Regions from separate parts of the Brevibacterium luteolum genome, predicted to be linked through region 1. Evidence: riboswitches for the same ligand, from Rfam matches in the RefSeq annotation. Region 1 holds a riboswitch; the other holds the start of a gene.
The links. Region 1 has a riboswitch for thiamine pyrophosphate ahead of M3C25_RS00410 (ECF transporter S component). Riboswitches for the same ligand answer to the same signal wherever they lie in the genome.

Region 1 (3,735 bases):
GGCTCCTGGAACACCGTGCCGATCCGGGCGACGAGGTCAGCCGCCGGCCACCGGTGCGGGTCGTCGCGGCGGGGCGCCCCGCGCCCGAGGTCGAGCAGCCGCGGCGTGGCCCGCACCCTCCCAGCACGGGCAGGCAGCAGGCCGCCGAGGGTGAGCGCGGTCGTCGACTTGCCAGCGCCGTTGTGCCCGACGAGTGCGAGCGCCTGGCCTTCGGCGAGGTCGACGCTGAGGTCACTGACGGCGACCGGGCCACGGCGGGAGCGGGCGACGGCGAGCTTCTCGGCCTCCAGCAGCACCGCACCCGCCGGCCGCGGGACGCGCGGCTGGGGGAGTGCGGCACCAGGCAGCCAGACCCCAGCGCCAGCCAGGATGCCGCGCAGCGCCGGGTCGTGCAGCACCGCATCGGGCGCACCGTCGGCGACCAGCCCGGACTCGCCGAGCACGATGATCCGGTCGACGTGATCGGCCCAGATGTCGACCCGGTGTTCGACGATGAGCAGGGTCGCACCAGAGGCGGCCTGCGCGTCGAGAACCGCCTGGCACACCTCGGGAACGGCGGCCGGATCGATGTTGGCCGTCGGCTCGTCGAGCACCATGAGCCCGGGAGCCATGGCGAGCACGCCGGCCAGAGCAAGGCGCTGCTTCTGCCCGCCGGACAGCGCCGACGTCGGATGATCCCACGGCAGATCGAGGCCGACGGTGGACAGCGCCTTGCGGGCGCGGGCGGGCATCGCGGCCGGGTCGACGCCGGTGTTCTCCATCCCGAAGCACACATCGTCGCCGAGCCGGGCGAGCACCACCTGCGCGTCCGGGTCCTGCAGGACGAGCCCGGTGGTGCCCGAGGTGGGATCCGGTGGGCGGCCGCCGACGAGCAGCTCGCCGGTCCGGTACCCGGACTCGGCCGGCAGGACTCCTGCGATCGCATGCAGCAGCGTCGACTTCCCAGCCCCTGAGGAGCCGAGCAGCAGGACGCGCTCACCGGCCTCGATGCGCAGGTCGATGTCGCTGACAGCGGCGCGCTTGCGCCCGGAGTGCCGCCAGCCGAAGCCGCGGGCGAGGACGTCGACGCCGCGGGTCGCGGCGGCCATCAGACTTCTCGCGCGCTGCGTCCGGACGCGAAGGCGCCCAGCGCACCGGTGCGGGCGATCGCCTTGAGCGCGAACCACGAGACGAGGCCGGCGAGCACCATGCCGGAGATGCCGGCGAAGACGGTGTAGAGCGCCTTGTGCTCAAACGTCCAGGCGGCGTTGTAGAGGATGTTCTCGCCGATCGCCAGCGACAGCCCGGCACCCAGGCCGGCGAGCAGCGTGGCGATGAAGGTGTAGCGGCGGTAGCGTAGCGAGGCGAAGATGATCTCAGCGCCGAAGCCCTGGATGAGCCCGGAGACGATGACCATGAGCCCGAAGTAGTTGCCCGGCACCGCCGAGACAATCGCAGCGAGCACCTCGACGTACAGCGCTGCACCGGGCTTGCGGATGATGAGCCCGCCGAGCACGCCGCCGAGCACCCACACGCCGGTCAGCAGTCCCTTCGTCGGCGGGTAGAGGGCCTGGAACGGGGCGCTGATCGTCTCCCAGGAGTTCGACCAGGCCCAGAACACGATGCCGATCGCGACGGCGAGCACGGAGGCGACGACAATGTCGACGACCCTCCAGCGCATCGTCGCCGGAACTCCGGCAGGCATGTTGTTGGGTTCGTGATGGGTGTGGCGGGTCTGGACGTCAGACATCGCAAATCCTCCTTCAATCAGGCAAGGAGGGGTGAAGAGACTCGACTTCCTCCGGCGGTATGAACCGCGTCAGGTTCGAGGGTCTGCAACTGTGCACTCTCAGCGCTCCTCATGAGCGCTCCCCTGTCGTCGCGTCTACGGTAGCAGACCCATGTACGCCAGGGCGGCTTTGACGATGTGCTCCTGTCCGTGGTTCATCTCCGCCACGATGTCCTCGCGCAGTGCTTCGTCCGGGGTCAGCCAGTCGAGGCTGAGCGCATCCTGGCGCGGTGTGCACTCACCCTGCACCGGCAGGATGTAGCACAGGGCGATCGCATGCTGGCGCGGATCGTGAAGCTTGGAGGCACCTTCGGTCGGGAAGTACTCGGCGACGTGGAACGGGTTGAGCGAGCTCGGCAGCGACGGAAACGCCAGCGGCCCGAGGTCCTTCTCGGCATGGCGCATGAGCGCATCGCGCAGGGTCTCGTGGAAGCGCACCCGCCCGCCGATCACCTCGCGCACGAGCGAGCCGTCATCGCCGGTGCGCAGCAGCAGCCCGACCTTCTCCGGCACACCGTGGTCGTCGAGCAGCACCGGCACCGCATTGATGTAGGCCATCGGCAGGCGTCTGCGCAGCCGGGCCAGCTCATCGGGTTCGAGCCAGTTCTCATCGAAAGCCAAAGCGGTGCGTGTCATAGTCCCATGGTTCCACACGGGCTCTGGTCAGGCCAGACTCCAGGCGCATGTCCGCAGGAGCGGGAAGCGTGAACCGCCGGGGCTGCGATAGGTTCGGGGCATGAGCGATGACATGAACGAGCAGCCCACCGGCGCCGACCAGCATCTCGCCGACGAGATCAGCGCCCACTACCACCCGATCGCCATGACCCTCTTCGGCCTCCTGGACGCCGAGGACCAGATCGACCAGCCCGAATCGCAGGCTGTCGACGCCGCCCAGATCGCCGAGGTGTCGGTCGTGGCCGCCGCGCTGCGGATCTGGCACTGGGTCGCCTCCGGTCCGAACGCGCAGCGCCCGGCCGCCGAGACCGGCGAGCTGAGCGGTGAGGAGCTCGCCGCTGTCGCCGAACTCGCCGGACTCGAAGAGGCCGGTGGCGCCAAGACGCTGGCTGAGCTGCCGCTGACCGAGCGGGCCTGGGCGACGCTGCTGCTGACCGGCATGCTCGAACAGGCCGGGTCTGAGTCGGTGACCGTCGGCCTGCCCGAGCTGTTCGGCCCCGTCGCCGAGGCGGTGGCTGCCGGCCGTGCGATCGAGCCCAGTGACGAGCAGGCCGGGGCGCTCGCCCGCTGGCTCAGCGTCTGGGCGCTCGCCGCGGCGAACCACTGGCAGCAGGTCAACACCCAGGTCACCGGCGCCGGTGACCTCGATATCCCGCTGTTCTCGACCCTGGCGATGTACCTCGGTGCCGGCGGGCGGGTGAGCCTGCCCGAATCCGAGCAGATCCACGCTGTGCTCGAGACCGACGAGCGGCTCAAGGCCCACACCGCCGAGTTCTTCCGGCTCCTCGGCTACGCCCCGGAGACGATCTCCGGGGAGAGCTTCGCCCATGTCGTGCTCGCCGGCACGTCTGAGACCCTGCTGCGGATCCTCGGCGACTGGCGCTCCGGCGGCGTGCTCATCGACGCCGGAGACAGCAAGCTCCGGGCGCATCCGGGAGCCCGGCTGTCGCTCATCACCCTCGTCTCGATCATCCAGGGCACCGGACAGCCGGCAGAGGACTGAACCGGCAGGGCATCAGCGCAGGCCAGCGGGCTGGCCGCGCAGCTGGGACGGGACCCGGTGAGCGAGGCCACATGTGCGCGTGGCATCCTAGAGAACGTACGGCGTTTGTGCTGCCCCTGCTCATGTTTTATCTTGATATCAAGATAAAGTGTGGCGTGGCGCTCAGCCCGCGCCGCTCATACAGTTGAATGCAGCCCGCGAACACCTCGGGCCCTGACGGTCAGCGTCGCCGACACCTCGGCTGCCGACGTCGAGATAAGGAGAATCTCCATGATCAACCATGAAGTCC
Region 2 (3,735 bases), on a different contig from region 1:
ACGAGCGGGCCGAGGGTGTAGAAGGGCGCGCCGTGGCACAGCTCCTGCTGGCGCTCGACGTTCTCACGGATCCTGTGCAGCGGAATGTGGCCAGGTCCTTCGACCATGACCTGCACATCGTGCTCCCACGCCCGCTGAGTCAGCTCAGCCAGCGTGTCGAGCTCAGCGAACTGCGCGGCATCGTTGGCATCGGCGATCGAACCCGGGCGCAGGCCGTCGCCTAAGGAGAAGGCGACGTCGTACTGAGCGAAGATCTCGCACAGTTCATCGAAGTGGGTGTAGAGGAAGTTCTCCTCGTGATGCGCCAGGCACCACCCGGCCATGATCGACCCGCCGCGGGAGACGATCCCAGTGACCCGCTCGGCGGTCAGCGGCACGTAGCGCAGCAGCACACCGGCATGGACGGTCATAGTCGACGCCCTGTTCGCACTGTTCGATGACGGTGTCGCGGTAGATCTCCCACGTCAGCTTCTCCGCCTCACCATCAACCTTCTCCAGAGCCTGGTAGATCGGCACGGTGCCGATCGGGATGGGGGAGTTGCGCAGGATCCATTCGCGGGTGGTGTGGATATCGTTGCCCGTCGAGAGATCCATGAGCGTATCGGCACCCCATTTGGCCGCCCAGTTGAGCTTGGCGACCTCCTCGCCGATCGAGCTGGTGACAGCGGAGTTGCCGATGTTGGCGTTGATCTTGACGAGGAACTTCCGCCCGATGATCATCGGCTCGGACTCCGGGTGGTTGATGTTGGCTGGGATGATCGCCCGGCCGGCGGCGACTTCGCTTCTGACGAGTTCGACATCGCACTGCTCGCGCAGCGCGACGAAGCACATCTCCGGGGTGACGACACCGGCGCGTGCGTAGTGCATCTGCGTCACCCGCTTGCCGGGCTTCGCCCGCCGAGGTGTGGGCACCCGGCCCTGCCACTGCTGGGAGGGCCGGCCGCGGCGCACAGCCGCCCGGCCGTCATCGGCGAGCTTCCTGCCACGGCCCGCGTGCTCTTCGGTGTCCCCACGGGCGGCGATCCACTCCGCCCGCCATGGTGCCAGTCCCTCCTCGGGCACGCTGCCGGGCCCCATCGTCCGGTAGACCTGGACCGGGGGATTGGCCCGCTGGCCGGGCGAGTCGTCGAGATGGATCTCAGTGACGGGCACGCGGATGCCGTGCGCGGCATCCTCAACCCACCCGATTCGGTGCTTGGGGTGCTGTTCGGAGTGCGGCTGGGCAGCTGCGGTCTCGGAGGCGTGCGTGTTCTCAGGGATGAATGCAGACAACGATGTCCCTCACTTCCTACGCCGGCATTAACCGGATCAGGTTCAGCGGTCCCGGACGCCGTGTCCGGTCTCAGCCTCGCTGTGAGGCTCCCGCGTGGTCAGCTCAATCTATATCACACCCGATCAGAGAGGCGGAGCTGTCGTTCGCCTGGAGTTCACCTGCCTGGCGTTGAATAGCGGGCATGCCACCTTCCGCCTCAGCGTCTGACTGCCAGCTTGCCGCCGCACCCGCCAGCCGGGGATCCGTTGCTGAGGTGTTCTGGGTCTTCCTGCGGCTGGGGCTCACCTCCTTCGGCGGCCCGGTCGCCCACCTCGGGTACTTCCGTGAGGCCTTCGTCGAGCGCCGCCGCTGGCTCAGCGACCGCGCTTATGCCGATCTCGTCGCGCTGTGCCAGTTCCTGCCGGGCCCGGCCTCCAGCCAGGTCGGCATGGCGCTGGGCCTCAAACGCGCAGGCTTCGCCGGCATGCTCGCCGCCTGGGTCGCCTTCACCCTGCCCTCGGCGCTTGCGCTGGCGGCCTTCGGTTTCGGCATCCATGCCCTCGGCGACCTCGGCGACGCCGGCTGGCTCACCGGACTCAAGGTCGCAGCCGTGGCTGTCGTCGCGCATGCGGTGCTCGGCATGGCGCGCTCGCTGACTCCCGACGCACCGCGGGCGAGCATCGCGGTCACCGCCCTGGCCATCGCCCTGCTCGTGCCCACCGCATGGGCGCAGGTCGCTGCGATCGTGCTCGCCGGCATCATCGGGCTGGTATGGCTGCGTCCGGCCGCGCCCGAGGCGTCAGGCGCCTCAGACGGGCAGAGGCAGCCGTTCAGGGTGCGTGTGCCGATGCCGGTGGCCGCCGGCAGCCTCATCCTCTTCGCCGTCCTGCTCATCGGGCTGCCGGTCATCGCCCGTCTCACCGGCAGTGATGCGCTGCAGCTGGCAGATGTGCTCTATCGAGCTGGCGCGCTCGTGTTCGGCGGCGGACATGTCGTGCTGCCGCTGCTGCAGGCCGAGCTCGTGCCTACCGGGACCGTCTCGAACGATGCCTTCCTCGCCGGCTACGGCGCCACCCAGGCAGTGCCCGGCCCGCTATTCACCTTCGCCGCCTACCTCGGCACGGTGAGCACCACCTCGGCGACGGGAGCGGTGGGCGCGGCGATCGCGCTGGGTGCGGTGTTCCTGCCGGCGGCGCTGCTCGTCATCGGCACCCTGCCGCTGTGGCAGGCGCTTTCCGGGCACCGGCTGGCCCGCCGGGCGCTGAGCGGAGTCAACGCCGGCGTGGTAGGGATTCTCGCCGCCGCGCTGTACCAGCCGGTCTTCACCACCGGCATCACCTCTGCGCTGACCCTCGTCATCGGAGCTGCCGCCTTCGTCGCGCTGAGCGCGTGGAAGGCCCCGGCCTGGGCCGTTGTCATCGCCGCCGGACTGCTCGGCCTCCTCGTCCTCTGAACCTCCCGGCGCAGCGGGGCCGCAGCGCCGCCGCGCGAACGGGAGGCCGACACCTCTTTGATCGTCATGAGCCAGGCGGGCCGAATCGTGCCGTGTCCGCCTGCCGGCGGTATCCCCGTCAGCGCGCCGCAGACCAGGAACCAGGTGCGCGGGTCGTCCACAGCAGTGCCGCAGTCGCAGTGCCGAAGTCGGACGCGGCGCCGTGGATCGTCGGTACCGAGGCGACGACGGCGGAGGCGGCGACGAGACCGCTGATGATGACCGCCATGCTCGCACGCAGCCTGTGGTGAAGCCAGCGCGGGCGGGGAACACCGGCGGCAGCCGGACGCCGAGGGTGATGATCGCCGGTGCGCGGAACGCGGCAGCGAGGCAGGCACCCGTGAGGATGCGGACGGCACGCTCGCATGCGATGCTGCACTCCAGAGAATCCCGCTCGAAGACCCGGTGAGCAGCAGCAGAGCCCGCCGGTGATCCGGCGGGCTCTGCCCAGTGGTGCGATTCAGTGCCGCCAGGTGTCGACGGGTGGATCGCCTTCGGTCTTGCTGATGATGAGGTGGGTGCCGTCTTCCTGCAGAATCGCCTCATCTCCATGTGCTGCCGCAGCCGCGGCAGTGCGCGCTTCGGAATCGTCTTCGACATAGCCGACGCGTTCGCCCTTGCCGACCTGTGAGTCGCCAAGCACCTTCTCGGCGGCCTCTTCGATCTTGTCAAGACCCTTCGAGCCTGAGCTGCTCGATTCCTGTCCGCTCTTCGTCATGGTCATCGCCTCCTTCGCTCATCCAGCCTATGCCGACAGCCACCTGCTTGGAAACCTCAATGGGCGTGTCGGTGACTGTTCAGCTCAGGGTGCTGAAGAATTCCCGCGTGGCATCGTCGAACGGTTCGGAGCGGCGGGTGCTTGTGCGGATCTGCACCATCACCGATTCGGCCCGCGCGCAAACGGTCTCGTCGACGAAGATCACCTGCTCGACAGTCAGCGAAGAGGTGCCGACCCGGCTGATCCGGCTGCCGATCGTCACGGTGCCCGGCC

Region 2: linked by a shared signal. The riboswitch ahead of thiC (phosphomethylpyrimidine synthase ThiC) and the one ahead of M3C25_RS00410 (ECF transporter S component) in region 1 are both predicted to bind thiamine pyrophosphate.

What each region holds. Positions count from the first base shown of each region.
Region 1 covers NZ_JALXPM010000001.1:82,219-85,953, reverse strand. Annotated here, with positions in the region: gene M3C25_RS00415 (ABC transporter ATP-binding protein) at 1-1,088, opposite strand, end outside; gene M3C25_RS00410 (ECF transporter S component) at 1,088-1,729, opposite strand; TPP riboswitch at 1,759-1,864, opposite strand; gene M3C25_RS00405 (DUF4916 domain-containing protein) at 1,865-2,404, opposite strand; gene M3C25_RS00400 (hypothetical protein) at 2,505-3,446, shown strand; gene M3C25_RS00395 (MmgE/PrpD family protein) at 3,717-3,735, shown strand, end outside.
Region 2 covers NZ_JALXPM010000010.1:69,988-73,722, reverse strand. Annotated here, with positions in the region: partial or broken gene thiC (phosphomethylpyrimidine synthase ThiC) at 1-1,188, opposite strand, end outside; TPP riboswitch at 1,269-1,376, opposite strand; gene chrA (chromate efflux transporter) at 1,455-2,705, shown strand; gene M3C25_RS04255 (hypothetical protein) at 2,824-2,973, opposite strand; gene M3C25_RS04250 (hypothetical protein) at 3,205-3,468, opposite strand; gene M3C25_RS04245 (acyl-CoA thioesterase) at 3,542-3,735, opposite strand, start outside.